2 regions of the Halalkalibacter lacteus genome follow, and region 2 is predicted to be linked to the other one. Evidence: predicted binding sites of a transcription regulator. Region 2 holds the regulator's gene; the other holds the start of a gene.
What was found. The regulator NrdR, encoded in region 2, represses ribonucleotide reductase genes. The targets are predictions, from matches to a motif close to AACACNATATATNGTGTT.
Positions count from the first base shown of each region.

Region 1: the regulator NrdR is predicted to act here: its motif matches at 2,376-2,393, upstream of SAZ04_RS18365 (vitamin B12-dependent ribonucleotide reductase).

Region 1 covers NZ_JAWRVL010000033.1:12,871-23,207, forward strand. The annotation lists gene SAZ04_RS18350 (rhodanese-like domain-containing protein) at 1-189, opposite strand, end outside; gene SAZ04_RS18355 (lipoate--protein ligase family protein) at 342-1,178, shown strand; gene dat (D-amino-acid transaminase) at 1,255-2,094, opposite strand; gene SAZ04_RS18365 (vitamin B12-dependent ribonucleotide reductase) at 2,551-5,103, shown strand; gene splB (spore photoproduct lyase) at 5,299-6,324, shown strand; gene mntR (transcriptional regulator MntR) at 6,498-6,926, shown strand; gene SAZ04_RS18380 (patatin-like phospholipase family protein) at 7,205-8,101, shown strand; gene SAZ04_RS18385 (SA1362 family protein) at 8,227-8,634, opposite strand; gene SAZ04_RS18390 (YqhR family membrane protein) at 9,105-9,590, shown strand; gene SAZ04_RS18395 (M24 family metallopeptidase) at 9,784-10,337, shown strand, end outside.
Region 2 covers NZ_JAWRVL010000001.1:238,258-248,594, forward strand. The annotation lists gene infC (translation initiation factor IF-3) at 1-252, opposite strand, end outside; ribosomal protein L20 leader region at 359-481, opposite strand; gene thrS (threonine--tRNA ligase) at 661-2,592, opposite strand; gene ytxC (putative sporulation protein YtxC) at 3,012-3,872, opposite strand; gene mqnC (cyclic dehypoxanthinyl futalosine synthase) at 4,190-5,302, opposite strand; gene dnaI (primosomal protein DnaI) at 5,405-6,331, opposite strand; gene SAZ04_RS01170 (replication initiation and membrane attachment family protein) at 6,334-7,785, opposite strand; gene nrdR (transcriptional regulator NrdR) at 7,998-8,453, opposite strand; gene speD (adenosylmethionine decarboxylase) at 8,766-9,149, opposite strand; gene SAZ04_RS01185 (glyceraldehyde-3-phosphate dehydrogenase) at 9,675-10,337, opposite strand, start outside.

The DNA.
Region 1 (10,337 bases), on a different contig from region 2:
GATGTTACGAGCACCTAGAATGTGACCCCCGTCAAATTCGCGAGGTTCGCGAACATCAATCAATTGTGCTTTTCGATAGCCTTTAATAAAGTCTTCTTGTGTTAATGTTTTTAAATATTTTGGATTATAAAAGCGCTTATACAATGTATACGCCACCAATCCAAGTAGAATAAGCCATAAGTATTCCATAGGTTAGTCTCTACACTCCTTTACGTACTTCCGTCATGATATATTATAATAGCCGTGGGACAAATACGCAATAAGGTAACTAGGCAAATGGCTTGGCTAGGAACAAGCTGTTTGATAGAATGACAAGAATAATACGTAGAAAGAAGCGATGTATGATGAAGGAAACATGGCGTTACATTGATTCAGGAGACTGCTCTCCTGCTTATAATATGGCTTTAGATGAAGCCTTACTTAATTGGCATAGTAAGGGGCTCATTCCGCCGACCATTCGTTTTTACGGCTGGAATCCAGCAACTTTGTCAATTGGTTATTTTCAAAAGGTGGAAAAAGAAATCAATATGGACAAGGTTCGTGAATATGGCTTAGGTTTTGTTCGAAGACCTACTGGAGGGCGAGGAGTTTTACATGACATAGAGTTAACGTATAGTGTTATTGTCTCTGAAGAATATCCAGAAATGCCTAAAACTGTTACAGAGGCTTATCGAGTTATTTCAGAAGGAATTTTGGAAGGCTTTAAAGATGTAGGATTAGAGGCCTATTTTTCTATCCCACGTACAGATGAAGAGAAAAGTGCTCTGAAAAATCCACGCTCAGCCGTTTGCTTTGATGCACCATCTTGGTATGAACTTGTTGTGGAAGGGCGCAAAGTTGCAGGAAGTGCGCAAACGAGACAAAAGGGAGTCATTTTGCAACATGGGTCGATTATTTTAGATATTGATGAGGATAAATTGTTTGATTTATTTAAGTATTCTAGTGACCGGTTACGTGAGCGAATGCAAAAGAATTTTAAAAATAAAGCGGTTGCGATTAACGCATTACGAAGTGAACCTTTAACAATGGATGAAGCAAAGGCTGCATTTAAGAGAGGGTTTGAAAATGGTTTAAATATTAATTTAGAACCATACATGCTAACAAAAGAGGAAGAAGAAATTGTTAAGAAAATAGCAAGAGAGCGATATGCCAATGATGAATGGAATTTCAGAAAATAAATCTGGATGGCTTGTTAAGAGAGAGGTTATTCAAAAAGGTTAAAAACGACTTTTTTGAATAACCTCTTTCATATGACTAGGCTTTCGGTAATAGTTCCTTGAACTTCGTTTGGAGGTCTTTAGTCACTGCTCCAATTTCGAACGTTGTTGATAATTGTCCTCTTACAGATTTTATCGGAGCAATTTCAACGGATGTACTAGAAATAAAAGCTTCATCTGCATGTTCAAGAACGTCAACTGGGAAAGGCTCTTCAACTACTGAATAATTATGCCGCTTGGCTAAGTCAATAATGAGTTGTCTTGTAATCCCGTTTAAAATTAGATTTGTTGCAGGGTGAGTATATAGCACCTTATCTTTAACAAGGAACAGATTCGATGAGGAACCTTCTGTAATCGTACCATTACGATGTAGAATGGCTTCATGGCAATCATTATCTGAAGCCTCTCGTTTAACCATAACATTTCCTAATAAATTGATTGTTTTAATATCGCAACGGAGCCAGCGTATATCATCAGTTAGCCAAACGTCAATGCCATTTTTCTGGGTATTTTCAAGGTTTTGAGCTACCTGTGTAAATGCTGTGAAAACTGGAGTTGACTCTCTGCTATATAGGTGATTACGTGGTTCAACACCGCGAGTGAATTGGAAATAAACAAGACCATTTTGAATCGCATTTTTTTCAATTAATGAATGGATCAATTTAACTATTTTTTCTTTTGGAAAAACTAGTGGAATATCTAGTTTCTTTAAGCTTGAAAATAGACGCGCTATATGCTCGTCCATTGCAAATGGACTTCCTTCATATACTTTTACAACTTCATAAACGCCATCACCAAAATAATAACCGCGGTCATCTAAATCAAGCGTAGCTTCTTTTTTCGGTATAAGTGTTTCATTTTGGATAATATATTCCATCACGATTCCTCCAGCTTTTATAATATAAGTATTGGTTGGATTCTATACAAAGCACGTTACTAGAATATCATAAAGTTTGAGCAACCACGAAAAATTTTGTCAATCATTTTTACCTTGCTCAGCAAACAATGATCGAACATGCACTTGAAACCATCTTTATTAAAGCAAGAGACAAATTCATTCAAAATAACGTAAAAAAACGGATAAAATTCTACTAAACTCGTTAATGCTTCTTTTTTTGATCCATTGCAAAGTTGACAAACTGCATCGAAATAGAATTAGACACAATATATGGTGTATTAAAAATAAAAATGAGCACAATATATTGAATCTGATATGATTCTTGTGGTAAGCTTACCCAAGAATCATGTATATGGATAAGCAAAACGATTTCTTATATCAAATAGATAAACGAAATTAATAATAGATTTCCATGAGAAAGAGGAGGAGAGGCGAATGGCAATGACGATGTCGAATGTAATGCGCCTAAATGTCGAAAAATTAAATGAGGATATTGAACAGTTTTCACAAGTTCATCCTATTATGAGTGATATGCATATAACGAAAAAGGGTGTATCAAGACTAGTTATGTTAGACCGTTATACGTTTAAAGATACGGAAAAGAAAACATTAAAAGAAGGAGATTTTGTAGTCTTAACAGTAAAAGACGACCCGAAGTTCCCGGCGCGTGGTTATGGGTTTGTCATTGAGTTAGACCGATTAAAGAATCAAGCAAAGGTACTAGTGGACGAGGATTTTCGTGGAGTACTTGAGGGCGATGAAGCGGAAAGTGGCGTCGTATCACGTTCACTTGATACGATTGAAAAGCCCCTTGAACTTTATTATGAACAAATTGCAAAACGTAATGCCACAGGTCTTGCATCAGTAGAAACAACTGAAGAAAAAAGACAAGAAGCATTTGAACAATTTTACGAGCAACTGGTTTCAATGAATTTTATTCCAGCAGGTCGTGTGTTATACGGTGCAGGTGCTGAGACAGACGTGACTTATTTCAACTGTTATGTTATGCCGTATGTACAAGATTCACGCGAAGGAATTTCAGAGCACCGTAAGCAAGTGATGGAGATTATGAGTCGCGGTGGGGGCGTCGGTACAAACGGTTCTACATTAAGACCTCGCAATACACTCGCTCGTGGAGTGAACGGAAAATCATCTGGATCTGTTTCATGGCTTGATGATATTGCAAAGCTAACGCATCTTGTTGAGCAAGGTGGATCAAGACGTGGTGCTCAAATGATTATGCTTTCTGACTGGCACCCTGACATTTTAGAGTTTATTATTTCTAAAATGCAAAATCCGCGTATTTTACGTTTCTTACTAGAAAATACAAACGATGAACACATTCAAAAGCTCGTGAAAGACAAGCTTTCTTTTACGCCATTAAGTGCAGTAGAAGAGTCTATGTACCAAGGAATTGTTAACTATAAGACAATTGCCGGCCATGGTGGATTTGATCAAAAAGTTATTCAAGATGCAGAAGAAAAGCTGCGAGTTGGCGGAACGTATTCTGTTAACAACGCTGAATTTTTAACAGGCGCTAACATTTCTGTATGTTTAACAAAAGAATTCATGGAAGCTGTTGAAAATGATGAAGAGTATGCTCTTCGCTTTCCGGATGTTGAAAATTACACGGAAGAAGAAATGGATACTTACAATAAAAAATGGCATGAAATTGGTGATGTACGGGAGTGGAAAGAGTTAGGATACGGTGTTAGAACATATCGTATCTTAAAAGCGAAAGAGTTATGGAACTTGATTAACATTTGTGCCACGTACAGCGCAGAACCGGGCATTTTCTTTATTGACAATGCTAATGACAAAACAAATGCGAAAGCCTACGGACAAAAAGTCGTCGCGACAAATCCATGTGGTGAACAACCTCTTGCTCCATATTCAGTATGTAATTTAGCCGCGATCAACTTAGCGGAAATGGCCAATAAAGAAACAAAGGAAATTGACTTTGCAAAATTACAAAAAAGTGTTGAAGTCGGTGTGCGTATGCAAGACAATGTCATCGATGCAACTCCTTACTTCTTAGAGGATAATACGACGCAAGCAAAAGGTGAGCGCCGTGTTGGTTTAGGTGTAATGGGACTTCATGATCTATTGATTTATTGTGAATCAGTGTATGGATCAGAGAGTGGAAATCAGCTTGTTGATCAAGTGTTTGAGACAATTGCAACAACCGCATATCGTACAAGTATTGAGCTGGCGAAAGAAAAAGGAAGTTTTCCTTTCTTAGAAGGATCTACAGCTGAAGAAACAGCAGAATTACGAAACGCGTTCATTAACACTGGGTACATGAAGGACATGCCTGAAGATATCCGCCAAGGCATTTTAGAGCATGGTATCCGTAACTCTCACTTACTGACGGTTGCCCCTACAGGAAGTACGGGAACAATGGTAGGTGTGTCGACGGGTCTTGAGCCATATTTCTCTTTCTCTTACTTCCGTAGTGGAAGACTTGGAAAGTTTATTGAAGTAAAAGCAGGTATAGTAGAAGAGTATTTACAAGCAAATCCTGGTGCGGATGAAAATCAACTACCAGAGTGGTTTATTTCGACAATGGAGCTTTCACCAGAAGCACATGCTGATGTCCAATGTATTATTCAACGTTGGGTAGATAGCTCTCTTTCAAAAACCGTAAACGCACCTCGTGGTTATACTGTAGAACAGGTTCAAGGCGTTTATGAGCGTTTATACCGTGGTGGTGCAAAAGGTGGTACGGTATATGTAGATGGAAGTCGTGATGCGCAAGTTCTATCCTTAAAAGCGGAAGAAAACCGCTTTGATGACGAGTCTACACAAACGGAATCAAAGAAGAAAGTGGTCCTAATCGATACGATTTCTGAAGTGAGATCAACAAATGTAATGATTGGATCAGAAGTTGGGAATACTTGTCCTGTTTGTCGTGAAGGCCAAGTTGAAGATATTGGCGGTTGTAATACATGCACAAGCTGTGGTGCACAGTTGAAGTGTGGTCTGTAAGAGCATAAGATAAGGGAACGGATGTAACTTCAGTTAATGATCGATGCTAGAAATAAGGCCTAAATCGCCTAGATTTAGGCCTTATTTCGCGTTCGTTAATTAAGTCACTCTTTTGAACCGCCTCTTTTACTAGTAAATGGCAGGGTGAATTATTAAGATGTGCACAAGCTATATAAAAAGAGGAGTGTACGTTTGATGAGAGCATTTCAACCACAATTGATTTACATAGAACCTGGTGCATTAGAATATCCACTAGGTCGTGAATTAAAAAGTAAATTTGAGAAAGAAGGAGTGGAGATTAGAGAAACTACTTCACATAATCAAGTCCGAAACATTCCGGGGAATAATGAATTACAACAATATCGAAATGCGAAATCTACACTTGTGATTGGCGTGCGCAAAACATTGAAATTTGATACATCCAAACCTTCTGCAGAATATGCACTGCCACTTGCAACAGGCTGTATGGGACATTGCCATTATTGTTACTTACAGACGACGCTTGGAAATAAACCATATATCCGAACCTATGTAAATTTAGAAGAAATATTTGATGCAGCAGATCAATACATTAAAGAACGAGCCCCTGAAATCACTCGTTTTGAAGCGGCATGTACGTCTGATGTTGTTGGTATTGATCACTTAACTCATTCTTTAAAAAAGACAATTGAGCATATGGGCCAAACAGAGTTAGGTCGCTTACGCTTTGTAACAAAATATCATCATGTTGATCATTTACTTGATGTTAAACATAATGGAAATACTCGTTTTCGATTTAGCGTGAATTCTGATTATGTTATTAAACAATTTGAACCAGGAACATCCTCTTTTTTAGAAAGAATAGAAGCTGCGGGTAAAGTCGCAAAAGCAGACTATCCATTAGGGTTTATCGTTGCTCCATTAATTTTGCATGACGATTGGAAAACAGGATACTACGAACTATTTGAACGATTAGAGGCAATTTTGCCACTGTATGCGCAGAAAGATCTGACATTTGAATTAATACAACATCGCTATACAAAAACTGCGAAAAATATTATTCAAAAACGTTATCCTAAATCGAAACTTGAAATGAATGAAGAAGAAAGAAAATATAAATGGGGTAGATACGGACGTGGTAAGTATGTTTATCAAGACGAGCAAGCAGGAGAATTAAAAGGTACAATCCAAACCTATATTGATCGCTTCTTCCCAGAAGCAAAAATAGAATACTTCACTTAAAGTTGGACAAGTTATTGTCCTCTTCCTATATTCTGGTGTAGAATAAAACTGTTGCACATTTTTAGTAGCATTTGGAATGTGACAGAATAGGTATATAATACAGTAACTTTTTGTATTGGAACCGGTAATAGCCAATGAACAGGCTTAATTGGCGAAAAAATGGAGGGGACACTATGCCAACACCTAGTATGGAAGATTATTTAGAGAGAATTTACATGTTGATTGAGGAGAAAGGTTATGCAAGGGTCTCCGATATCGCAGAGGCATTAGAAGTCCATCCTTCATCAGTGACAAAAATGGTTCAAAAACTGGATAAGAGTGAATATTTAATATATGAAAGATATCGCGGACTGGTACTAACAGCTAAAGGAAAGAAAATAGGAAAGAGACTTGTCTATCGCCATGAACTTCTAGAGGATTTTATGAGACTTATAGGCGTTGATAAAGCCCATATTTATCAAGATGTTGAAGGAATTGAGCATCACCTTAGCTGGGATGCAATTGATCGAATTGGAGATCTAGTTCAGTATTTTGAAGAACAAGAACAACGAGTAGCTGAACTAAGAGGCATTCAAAAACGCAATGAAGAAGAGGAATCATAAGAGAAAACACCCGCTACGTAGTGGGTGTTTTCTTTAAGTGCACAAGCGCAACTTCAGAGAAAAAGCTGTTTTGTCCTTCCTGTGCAATTCATTTGTTAATCCACGTGAGAAAGCTGAATGTTCGGTGTTTAAAAAATGATTTCACTGTGTTCTGTTTTTGATATTGCAGATAGGTTATCGCTCCGTTAAAGGACTTTGCGGGAGGCGTCCTTCTCTAAAATTTCTAGGGACGTCCTGCTTTGATGTTGACATATGGTTAAAGTAGGAGGCGATTTCTGATGAAAGTTGATGGGGTGTTTGCAGGTGGGGGAGTGAAGGCTTTTGCGTTTGTTGGAGCGCTGCAAGTAATGGAGGAAAAAGGGTATGAGTTTGAGCGCTTAGCTGGAACGAGTGCAGGGTCCATTGTTGCCGCACTTATAAAAGTCGGTTATAGCAGTGAGGATATATTTACGATGCTAGATGATTTGGATGTTGAGTCATTTAAAGATGAGCGGATGTCGCTCCTCCCATTTTCACTTGCGAAGTGGGTGCATCTGTATTTTCGTCTAGGATTATACAAGGGGAATGAGTTAGAATTGTGGCTGAAAAAAGTACTTGAAGCAAAAGGCGTTCGTACATTTGGTGATTTGCCTCAAGGGTCTTTACGAATTATTGCATCTGACTTATCAAAAGGAAAGTTACTTGTTCTACCAGAGGATTTGAGAAAATATGGTGTAATCCCTGAAAAATTCCCTGTTGCAAGAGCTGTGCGAATGAGCTGCAGTATTCCATTTTTCTTTGAACCAGTCAAAATATATGACCGTGCAAGTGGGGGAAAACCGTCTTATGTTGTGGATGGGGGAATACTTAGTAACTTTCCAATGTGGTTATTTATGGATGGGAACATGAAGAAATGGAGACGACCTGCTATTGGGTTTCAATTAACCCCTGAATTAAGTGAAATGCCTGCAAATAAAATAAACAATGCAGTTGAGATGTTTCGAGCTTTATTCGAAACGATGAGTTCAGCACATGATAGTAAATATATCGATCAAGATCACGCTCGTAACATTGTATTTCTCCCTGTTCTGGATGTGAAGGCAACTGATTTTGAGTTAACAGATGAGCAAAAGGAAAATCTTATCGTATTAGGGAGGGAAGAGACGAATCACTTTTTGAAGAATTGGACCTACTAAAAAGAGCCTATCTCAAAAGGGTCGGACCCCGACTAGACAGCGCAATATACGGGGGTTAGATCTTTTGTGGAGACCCCATATATTCATTCTAGGGGTCAGACCCTTAGGTTTTGAGTTAGCCTCTCTTAAAAGAAAGCTCTGTTCTTTTTTTTGTTTTTCTTGCCTTCTATGACAGTTAAATTATGGTCTTCTCGTCGACGTTTTGGGCGGGAAGGCTTCTTTTTAGCACTAACGACATTTGTTGATTTAGGTTTAAACGCTGCCGTTTTTGCAGGAGAAGTTTGGCGTTTCGTACTAGTCCGCTTTGCTTTACGAAGTTGTGCCCGATTTGGCCCCGATTGTGATGGGAAAAGGGGAGTTCCATATCTCCGCGCCATAAACCAACGATAAACAAGAAAGATTACAGCGATAAAACCTGCCATCATAAGGATTCGAGTTAAAAATCCTAAAGGGTTATATAATAATTCGTAACCAAGTCCTATAATAGCAAAAACAAGAACAGCAGGTATGATGTATTTCATGATCGAACGCATTTGTCTGCACCTCCAAAAAGTAATGACGATCAAAGGCTACACAATTTCTGTTAATGGTAAATTTTGTTCAAATTTTTAATCACTTTATGTTCAGCGCCGTGTTTATAAAAACACGACGAATTAGTGGGGATAATGAAATCGGTAAATCTAACTTAAAAGTGGTAGGCGTTTAATCAAATTTTGCTTCCCGACAAACGTGACACCTTCTACTAATGCTTACCTGGCATAATAGATTTTGATTAAATGATTAAAGTGAAATAATGACACGAGCCTATCTAATACTGTATCTGTTCTAAAGATTTAATTCTACATGAATAGAAGAAAATCCTCTAATGTAAATGCTTGCTCATCATACGTAAAAAACCAATTTTTTTATAGTATACCCACTTTAATCACCCTTCATTCTAATAGGACAACATAAATTTCATGACTTTTCAACATTGTAATCGGACATACTACGGATGGAGGTGATTCTTGTGGAAAATCAACAACAAAACAGACAGGAAGAACAAATGTCATTTACAGCAAAAGTAGCACTAATTGGCTTATTTGGGGGGATAATTTGGTCGCTAGTCGGTTATTTTGTCTTCTATTTTAATTTTATAAGAGTCGGTCCTGCTCTTGCCTTAATGCCTTTTGTAGTAGGAGATTGGAAAGATACGTATATTGGTCAGCTTGTTGGTGTGGCTGTTATCGCAGTTTTATCGATTGGACTAGCCTTCTTATATAAACTAGTATTGCAAAAAATTCATAAGTTGTGGGCGGGAGTTGGCTTCGGTCTTGTTTTGTGGCTTATCGTTTTTTACGTATTAAATCCACTCTTCCCTGGACTTAAGTCAGTACAAAATCTTGATATGAATACGATCATTACGTCAATTTGCTTGTATGTCCTATATGGCACCTTTATCGGATACTCTATTTCTTATGAATATGCAGAGCAGCATCGAAATGACTAAACGTTTACCCATATCACGCAGTTTCTTTTTGGTTTATGCTACAATTGTTATGAAAGATGGGGGATAATCTGGTGATGAAGATTGTCGATGCATGCATATATTAATTGATTTGTAATCTTAATGAATAAATGTAGCTCGATACTTCACGGATAAACACTGTCTTTATGTGACTCGAGTGAGGGAGAGGATATTGTTGAAACGAATTGAGGCATTGCGGACAGAATTCAGGGAACATGGGATTGATGGGTTGTTGCTAACTAGCTCTTATAATAGACAGTATATGACACAGTTTACTGGAACAGCAGGAGTGGCAATTATCTCAGAGCAAAAAGCAATATTCATTACAGATTTTCGCTATATGGAACAAGCTAGGGAACAAGCGAAAGGGTATGAAATTGTTCAACATACTGGACCTATCTTTGAAGAAGTTGCAAAGCAAGTAGAGAAGCTTGGGTTAAAAAGACTTGGCTTTGAGCAATCACACATTACATATGAAGCACATCAAGTGTACGCAAGTAATATGGAACATGTCCAACTAATTCCAGTTGCTGGGTTGGTTGAAGGAATCAGAATGATTAAGGATCAGGATGAAATTCAACTAATTCAAGACGCAGCGAACATTGCCGATGCTGCCTTTGAGCATATTACAACTTTTATAAGACCTGGAATTACGGAGTTAGAAGTATCTAATGAGTTGGAATTTTTCATGAGGAAACAAGGTGCTACTAGTTCATCTTTTGATATTAT
Region 2 (10,337 bases):
AACCTCTTTCACGTTGATAATCTTTTGTTTCTTACGAGCTTCTTTATCTTTCTTTTGTTGCTCATAACGGAATTTTCCGTAGTCCATGATACGACACACAGGCGGTTTCGCAGTTGGAGCAACACATACTAAGTCAAGGTTGACGTTTTGTGCCATTTCAAGTGCTTCTTGTTTAGACTTAACGCCGACTTGATCGCCGTTTGCTCCAATAAGACGTACTTCACGTGCACGAATCCCTTCATTGACCAACATGTCTTTACTAATAATGAGCCACCTCCAAAGGATTTTAACGAATCAAAGCAAAATTATCGCATGGCCATTTCCACGTTTAATAAAAATAGCTTTTATGCTTCATTCAAGTACAAAAAAAGTGTAGGCGCAATACGCCCACACTTTGTCCATTTGTTAAAATGAAACTGATTATACCTGTAAACTGCTAATGCGTCAATCAGGTGAGAAGCGGGCGCTTCTGCTTGCTTTGTTTCCAATGTTAAATTGTTTACTAAATGACTATATCATAACCAGTGAAAGGCGTCAACTCTTTAGTGGCCGACTTCATTATTCTAACCGCAAATGTCTATGATTGCAATGACTATTTTAAGAGGGAACTCAAAAAGGTTAGTTTTCACCTTTTTGAGTTCCCTCTTTATGGTTGCTATTTTATTTGCGTGCTTCTAACTTCATCTGCTCTACAAATTCATCTAAAGAAACAGATACTGAATCTTGCTCTCCATATTTTCGAATATTAACAGTTGAAGCTTCCCTTTCTTTGTCCCCGAGTACAAGCATATAAGGGATCTTCTGCATTTGCGCTTCACGGATTTTATAGCCTAATTTTTCATCACGTTCATCAATTTCTACCCGTACACCAACCTGTTGTAAACTCTCTTGTACCTTCTTAGCGTAATCTAGATGAACATCATTTGAAACAGGAATAATTTGCGCTTGAATCGGCGCTAACCATGTTGGAAATGCCCCTTTATATTCTTCAAGCAAGAACGCGACAAAACGCTCCATTGTTGAAACAACTCCACGGTGAACAACAACTGGACGATGTTGCTGTCCATCTTCACCAACGTATGTTAAGTCAAAACGTTCAGGTAATAAGAAGTCTAATTGTACAGTTGAAAGAGTTTCCTCTTTCCCAAGAGCCGTTTTAACTTGCACGTCAAGCTTTGGACCGTAGAATGCTGCCTCGCCTTCTGCTTCAAAGTACTCAATGCCCTCGAGTTCATTCATCGCATCCTTAAGCATGCTTTGAGCCTTATTCCACATTTCATCATCATCAAAATACTTTTCTGTATCTTCAGGATCACGATAAGACAGACGGAACTTATATTTATCAATTCCAAAGTCATTATAAACCTCTTGAATAAGACGAACGACACGTAAAAATTCATCTTTAATTTGATCAGGACGACAGAAAATATGAGCATCATTTAGCGTCATACCGCGTACACGTTGAAGTCCAGATACCGCTCCAGACATTTCATATCGATGCATCATGCCAAGTTCTGCAATTCGAAGCGGCAATTGACGATAACTCCGCATGTCTTGCTTATACACCATCATATGATGTGGACAGTTCATCGGACGTAGAACAAACTCTTCATTATCACGTTCCATAACAGGGAACATATCGTCTTTATAATGATCCCAGTGTCCTGATGTTTTGTATAGTTCAGAGCTACCTAAGATAGGAGTGTACACATGTTGATAACCAAGTCTTTCTTCTTTATCAACTATGTAACGTTCAATAATCCGACGAACTGTTGCTCCTTTGGGTAACCAAAGAGGCAGACCTTGTCCTACTTTTTGCGAAAGAGCAAAAATGCCAAGCTCTTTTCCAAGCTTACGGTGGTCACGTTCCTTTGCTTCTTCAAGCAGATGAAGATGCTCTTTTAAATCATCTTTATTAAAGAAGGCAGTTCCGTATATACGTTGTAGCATTTTATTTTTGCTATCTCCACGCCAATAAGCACCTGCTAAGCTTAAAAGCTTGAATTCCTTAATTTTGTTAGTTGAAGGAATATGAACTCCGCGACATAAATCAAAGAATTCACCTTGCTCATAAATCGTTAACATTTCTCCTTCTGGGATAGCTTCAATTAACTCAAGCTTATACTCGTCCCCTAGTTCTTTGTATTGATTGATTGCCTCTTCACGAGAAACTTCCATACGTTTTACTTCAAGGTTTTCAGAGATGATACGTTTCATTTCTTTTTCAATCTTTGGCAGGTCTTCTGGTGTAAGCGACTCTTCTGAATCAATGTCGTAATAGAATCCACCTTCAATCACAGGTCCTACCCCTAATTTAACATTTTTATAAAGACGCTTAATCGCTTGAGCCATTACGTGAGCTGTACTGTGACGAACGATTTCTAAAGCTTCTTCAGAATCAGGCATAACAATCGCAATTGTCCCATCTTCCGTAATTGGCGTGCGTAGATCAAGCAATGTATCATTTAATTTACCAGCAATTGCCTTCTTTTTTAATCCTGGACTAATTGATGCTGCAATGTCTTCTGTTGTTGTTCCACTTGGAAACTCCTTGACTGCTCCATCTGGAAATGTAATTTTTAGATCGACCATACTGTCCACTCCTTCTTTCTAGATACGATTTAGCAAAATTTGCAATGGCTGCGCTCATTACTTCGAGATTGTTCTTTTAAGGAAACAACCTCATATAAAAAAACACCCATCCCTCTATACAGAAGGGACGAGTGTAGTTCGTGGTTCCACCCTTGTTCAAGACTGACTCATATGAATCGGTCTCCTCAAGATACAACATAACGGCTGTCGACCGGCGTCAGATAGTCCATGCGAATGTTTCCCTGCCGCAGTTCAGAGGTGGTAAGAACGCCATTCTAGTTAGGAAGCTCTCAGCATATGCTCCCCTCTCTGACAACCGATACGAGCGCCTCGTGTCCTCATCAATACTCTTATTTGTTTGACTATGATATGTAGTATTATAGGGAGGCTTGTTCGGAAAATCAAGAGGCAATCGAAAGTTAACTCCATTCCTGTTCATATGCTTTTAGTGGAAACAGTTTCATTCTCTCTTGAAAAATAGCTTGAATCGATAGAATGACCCCATGATCTGGGTCATCTGAAAAGACATGTACACGGTTAGGCACCATACTAACAAGTGGACTTATGACCATATCCTCAACATCGACTTCTTGTTCAAACACCAAATCATCTTGTAAATGAAAGAGCAGTTCTTCTCGAGTCATTCTTCGGAAATGGTCATCATAAAAAGTAAACGATCCATCGTGAACAACATATACCATATCAAGCTTCGAACGTTTCGATTGAACAAATTGACGAAAGTCCTCAATCATATTTTGATACTCTTGTTCAAGCATATACTCATCAATAGCAATCTCCACACAGTCAATCAGCATTTCCCCATAATCACGCAATCGAAATGTGAGAAATGGTTCGTAATAAAACGTCGTCTCCTCTTCTAAATGTTTAGAAAAAGCATGATAAATAAATTCTCGACGATTGAAAAATGGTTTCATTTGGGGTAAATCATTACGGTCCCCTTCTAAAATCGAACGTGCAACTGTTAAAATCTGCGCCTGCTCTTGTTCATCCGTAAAATAAAACATATTTTCAATAATATCTAATAACCACTCATCTTCTTTCGTACTAATAACATAATCAGTTAAAACCGACGACAGCAAAGGATGAAACGAATCATAGAAATTAATATACTTGTGTTCATAGTTGAGAATAATCGTATCATCGCCTTCTGCCCTCACGACTCCACCTAAGCCGTACGCAGCGTACTTTTGCATATACTGGGTCAGCTGAGAAAACAACTGTTTGCAATCATGTTCTTGTTCAAAATGGATTGCTATCAACGCCTACTCCCCCTTACATATAACAAACACCTCTATGGGCATATCATTCTCGTCGTCCATTTCAGACAGGCTCTACTTTCATCCTATGTTCGGTTTCAAAAAACATGATTAGAAAATGAATTTTCAACTAAGACACTAGTAATCTTTGAGTGAGTTCTTGATCACAAGCTCTTTCCCATTCTTTTTTGTTCCGATTCCAGTCTTCCCTGCTCTGATTTTGGCCTCTACTCTACGAATTCCTGTCGCAACAGCTATCTTTAATCAACACAAAAAGGGTCTGCCCCTACTATGAGGTCAGACCCTAACTAATCACGGACTTAGTTTTGCATGATAAAATCTTTCTCTGCTGTTTCTTCACCATCGAATACGCGCAAGATCCCGTATTTTGTATCACGTTGTGCAGGTATCTTACCAGCTTCACGAATCAAACGTAGAATTTCATTTGTGTTTACTTTATGAGTCGTTCCTGCAGCAGAGACAACATTTTCCTCCATCATCGTACTGCCAAAATCATTACAACCGTACTGAAGTGATAACTTCCCAACCTCAGGCCCCATTGTCACCCATGATGACTGGAAGTTTGGAATGTTATCTAGAAAAAGTCTTGAGATCGCAACATTTTTTAAATAATCACGAGATGTAAGCTTCTTTGTTTTATACATTCCTGTATTTTCAGGTTGGAATAACCATGAAATATAAGCTGAAAAACATTCTGTTTCATCTTGTGCATCACGAACTCGCTGCAAATGAGTGGCGCGTTCTTCAAATGATTCACCAAATCCAATAACCATCGTAGCTGATCCATGCATACCGACACGTTTTGCTGCTTTCATAGATTCAATCCATTGCTCCCATGTAATTTTCAACCGACTGACACGAAGACGCGTTTCTTCAGTTAGAATCTCAGCACCACCACCAGGCATACTATCTAGACCAGCCGCGTGCAAATCACGCAATACTTCCTCAACAGATAGTCCGGAAACTTCAGCAATCTTCCAAATCTCCGCCGGGGAAAAAGAGTGCATCCAAATAGTCGGATAACGCTTTTTAATTTCTCTAAGTAAATCTGTATAATAACTAAGTGGCAAGTCTGGATTCGTTCCACCTTGCATTAAAATCTCGGTACCATTAACGGCAAGTGTTTCTTCTATTTTCTGAAAGATTTCTTCATCTTTCAGAACATACCCTTCTTTATGTCCTGGAGCACGATAAAACGCGCAAAAACGGCAATACGTATCACAAAAATTCGTGTAGTTTACATTACGACCAATAACAAATGTTGTAATCGGTTCAGGATGCCATTTCAACATAATTTTATTGGCAGCTTCCCCCATTTTTTCAACTTCATCACTTTCATATAGAGCAACGGCATCATCCATTGACAATCGTTCACCATTTACCGCACGTTCTAATATAGCATCAATGCTCATGTTGTACCCTCCACAATAATCAATATATGATACTTTCATCCTATCATAGTAATCTCTATGCGCAAAGTAATCTCTCTGCTTTTGGAAGAAACTTCAAAAACACTACCTTGAGCGACGATTTGCTCCTTCAACTGTCACAAACGTCGTAAAGTGCTTAATTCTCTCCATAATTCGTTTTGCTTTTAATTCTTCAATCCCACCACGTTCCGAATAAGCTAAGTGCTCTTCAAGTTCATCGTAATCATAATTAGATGTAAACAGGGTCGGCAGCTTTTCAAGCATACGATGTTGCAAAATAGCTCCTAATACATCATCCCTTATCCAGCCCGAAATTGTTTCTGCGCCAATGTCATCTAGAATAAGGACTTGCGCTCGTTTCACCATATCTATTTTTTCTTGAAATGTACCATCTCCTATTGATTGCTTCATTTCTCTAAAGAAATCTGGTGTGTACACAATATAGGATTCAATATTTCGATCACGTAACTCATTTGCAACGGCACCCATAAGATGTGTTTTCCCTACACCAAAACGACCATAAAAATACAGTCCTTGTCCATCACTTCCAGGCATTGCATTTACAGCAAAGGCTAATGCTTTGCGACTAGCCTCTTCACGATCCTGATCCCGATCTAACTTCTCGAATTTAGCATCTAGTATGTCCTTTGGAACATATAGCGATTTAATGAGCTGACGTTGTTTACGGGCATCTTCTTCCTTTTTCTTTAATGAACAAGAATGATACTCTAGATCGATTACTCTTCTTGTAAGGATGATTTCTGGATGGTACCCTTTCATCATATTCGGACAAGCTACTAAACCAGGACAGTTCTCACAATTTTGACGCTCGTTTTGAAATTCATATAATTTAATTAAGCCTTGATCAAGAATCTCGTCGGTTGCAGATACATTTTCAAGAGCTTTATTTACTAACGGATCAGCTAATAATGCTTTTCTAGCGTCATGTAATCGTTGTTCAAGCTTATTATCTTTCGTCCATTGTTTTAACGCTGATTGAATGGATTCCATGCTTATCCCTCCCCTTTCTCTACTTTGCTTTTTCGCAGTTCCTCGAGCATTTGTTCAAAACTCTTTTCAGTATGATTAGGATCTATTTTTTGCGATTCTGCTTGTTTTTGTGAAGGCCCTTCAACTATATTGTTTTCTTTATCTGCTACCAACCATTTTGGCAGTTTATCTCGCTTCTGTTGTTGTTTTCGTAGCCCTGTTCCCTTCTTTGAAGGAGCTTTTCCTTTATTAGCTATTTCTTTTGACTTCCGCTGCTCCTGCTGAGCTAGTTGCATGGCTTCCTTCACCGTCTTTACTTTTTTCCTAGACCAGTGACCAGCAATCTTATCAATTAAAGCCTTTGATAATTTCATATCTTGGCTATAGAGCATAAATTCAAGCAAGACATTTGCAACTCCAGGAAGCAACTGATGATCAATAAGTAACGACTCAATAATCTTCACATCCGCTACAGGAACCTTAGAACCTTCTGAGCGGATTTCAAGTAGTGTTAGAGGAGCAGTTGTCTCATAGAACTTAACCGTACGTTCCTCTTCTGTCTCAGGTTCTTTTCCAATCATCGTCTGATATTTCACGGGTTGCTTTTGCAACCCTAAACCTGGTGGTTCGTTCCCATGTTCAACTTTATACCACTCTTGTGTTTTTTTTCTTAATTCATTTAGATCTAACTTATCATCATGTAGTAGGGCTTGTTGGACGATACTACTCATTTCAAGCGGTTCGATCTTGTACACAAACGCAAGCCTACTTATCGTTTTTCTTACGTCAACTGTTAAAACGTCTGCAGGCACAATAAACGTCGATAAGCTTTTTTCGAGAAGGTCAAAATCAAATTGTTGAAAAATAAATTCATTTGGATCATTCGTTCGAATCAGTTCTTGATCACGCTCCATCTTTAAAGCATTTCCTGTTTCTGATTGGAGGTTTGATACCATCTCTGAATGATGCAATGATACGTACACTTCGTCAAAGGCATATGTCATTTCTTGATACTGTTCGAGATCAAGCTTATCAAGCGTAAAGCGTTCGCGCAATTGACGATAGTGCGTTTTCCCAAGTCGGTTAAAAAGATACACACTAAGAACATCATTTTCGAAAAATTCTTTCGGAGTCATAGGAGCTTGCAATTCATATAAATAACTTGCTCCTCCACTTTCATCCTTACGTTTAAACGTTTTTAATAGTCCGATACCTTCAAGCTTTTTCCGTTCCTCATATATGACCTCAAGTGGAACACCTAAGAGTAACATCAGTTGTCTATGCGTTTGTTCACTACTCCAGTATTGATCATGTTCTAACTGTGACAGCATTGTCACATACAGGCTATGAGCCATAGCACCTGTAAGTGGTTGATATAGCAAAGTTAATGTAATACGGTCAATATCTGTTATATGATTACTTGTCCGAACAGAAAAACGATCAACAGGTAGCAATTCTTTCCAATGCCATGTCACTACTCCTCACCTCCACAATCCCTTTTCTTTCTCTAATCAAGTTTGAGTTAAAATGGCTCTTACTTCTCTAAGAAAAAACAACGCTGAGCTAGCTTAAATCATGTTTGCTACACTCATTGTTAGTTACTCTCAAAGGTAAACACAACCCTTTTTTAATCATTTCTTCATGTAAAAAGAGCTTGCAGCGATGATCGCTTAAGCTCTATTATTTACTAATTCTTATTCATTAGTTCCGTTAATTCTTTTATAAATACATTAATATCCTTAAATTGACGATAAACAGAAGCAAACCTTACATATGCAACATCATCAATATCTGCTAGCCTTTCCATTACAAGCTCACCAACATCTTGACTATTTACTTCATTTTTCCCTAATCCACGTAGCTCTCGCTCAACCCCATTCACAATTTTTTCAAGGGTTTCTAATGGAACAGGTCTCTTTTCACATGCTCGAATTAATCCACGTAGAATCTTTTCTCGAGTAAATTCTTGACGAGTACCATCTTTCTTTACGACAATTAAAGGAATTTCTTCTACCATTTCAAACGTCGTAAAGCGATGACTACATTCTTCACATTCTCTCCTACGACGAATAGAACGTCCCTCATGGCTAGGTCTTGAATCAAGTACTCGAGTTCCATTGTGATAACAAGCAGGACATATCATTAGATCATCTCCACTTTCGTAACGTACTCATTCGTTCATTTTCCTTACATTTATTTTATGATATAGAAAGAGGTCTGACAAGATACTCACCTATTGGAAGGTGCACGAACTCTTTTTGTCAGTCCTTCATCCGTTTTCGTATATGTATATCATATCATACTGACATTTTTTAAAGTGAAAATATACAAAAAAATGACACAAAAAGAGGCTGACCTTTAAGCATCTGGTTCTATCAACATTTTTATATAAAACCTTGGTCTCATAATAATAAATGCCAAAAAATAGATACTTGTATAGTCAACCTCTAAATTTTTAGTTATACGCTTGAACTTTTGAATTCTGAATTTCCACTGGTCCCATACCTCTAGGTACTTCAATAACTTCGCTTGATGTAGCACTTAATTGTTCTGCGATGTAATTGGCAGCAATATTCGGATCTAGGTCACCACAAGTATAAACATCAATACTTGCATAGCCGTGTTCAGGGAAGCTGTGAATCGTTAAATGAGATTCTGAGATAATCACAACCCCGCTTACTCCATGAGGAGCAAACTTGTGAAAAGCAACCTCTCGTACCTCAGCTCCTGACTTTAACGCAGCATCAACAAATACTTGTTCAATAAAGTTCATATTATTCAACTTCTCCACGTTACATCCCCATAATTCTGAAATTACGTGACGACCCATAGTGTCCATAAGTTGAATCCCCCTTTACAAAAAATTCATGCCTTCTCAAGCATGTAGGAAAGTTTTATTACACGGGGGAAAGTTAGTCCAAGAGGTCCTAACCCTTACTGCAAAAAAACAAATCCTGATTTGCTTTAATTGAAGTTCACGAAAATCAGTATACTTTGTTTACAATTTGATTGCAACAGTTCCTAGAAACTTTTTTGGACAACTTATATAAAGGATCATAGCCTTTTTCTTAAGTGCGCAAGTATAAGGTCGTTCAATGGTACTCTTACCTACACCGTACTAAAAAAGTTTTAAATTTCATTTTATTTATTTTCACAGTTTTTTGCATCTACGAACTTTTACCCTTCTTCTGTTGTAACCAAACTTTTGTTATCGAACGAACAAAAATAGGTTTTAGAGTCACAACGCAACAAACACTATTCAAAGACTACCATTGCTTTTCGTTTTGTTTTAAATAATGTTCAACATATAAAAAGCGTGAGAGTCATCTCACGCTTCACATGTCTTTATCTTCTTTAAATTCGTTTACGAAGCTGAGTGAATTTTACTCGTGTCATATAACTTATTAGCTATAAGATTCATCATGTCAACCACTCGACAAGAATAGCCCCACTCATTATCGTACCATGCTAGTACTTTGACTTGTCGATTATTCATGACCATTGTAGATAACCCGTCAATGATTGAAGAATGTTCATTCCCATTAAAATCGATTGATACAAGTGGCTCACGTGTAAAACCAAGAACTCCTTTTAACGAATGATTAGAAGCCAATTCAAGCGCACGGTTAATCTCTTCTGCTGTAACATCCTTTTTCACATTGACAACAAAGTCAACGAGTGAGACATTCGGTGTTGGTACCCGTAAAGCCATTCCATTTAACTTTCCTTCTAGTTGCGGAAGTACTTTTGCGATTGCTTTAGCTGCTCCTGTCGAAGTTGGAATGATCGATTGCCCGCATGCTCTTGCTCTTCGTAAATCTTTATGTGGATTATCAATATTTTTTTGATCATTTGTATAAGCATGAACGGTTGTCATTAAACCACTTTCAATACCAAACTGTTCATCAATTACTTTTGCCACTGGAGCTAGACAATTTGTCGTGCATGAAGCATTAGAAAGAATATGATGTTCTTCATTGATGTAATCGCCATCATTTACACCCATTACAATCGTTAAGTCTTCCCC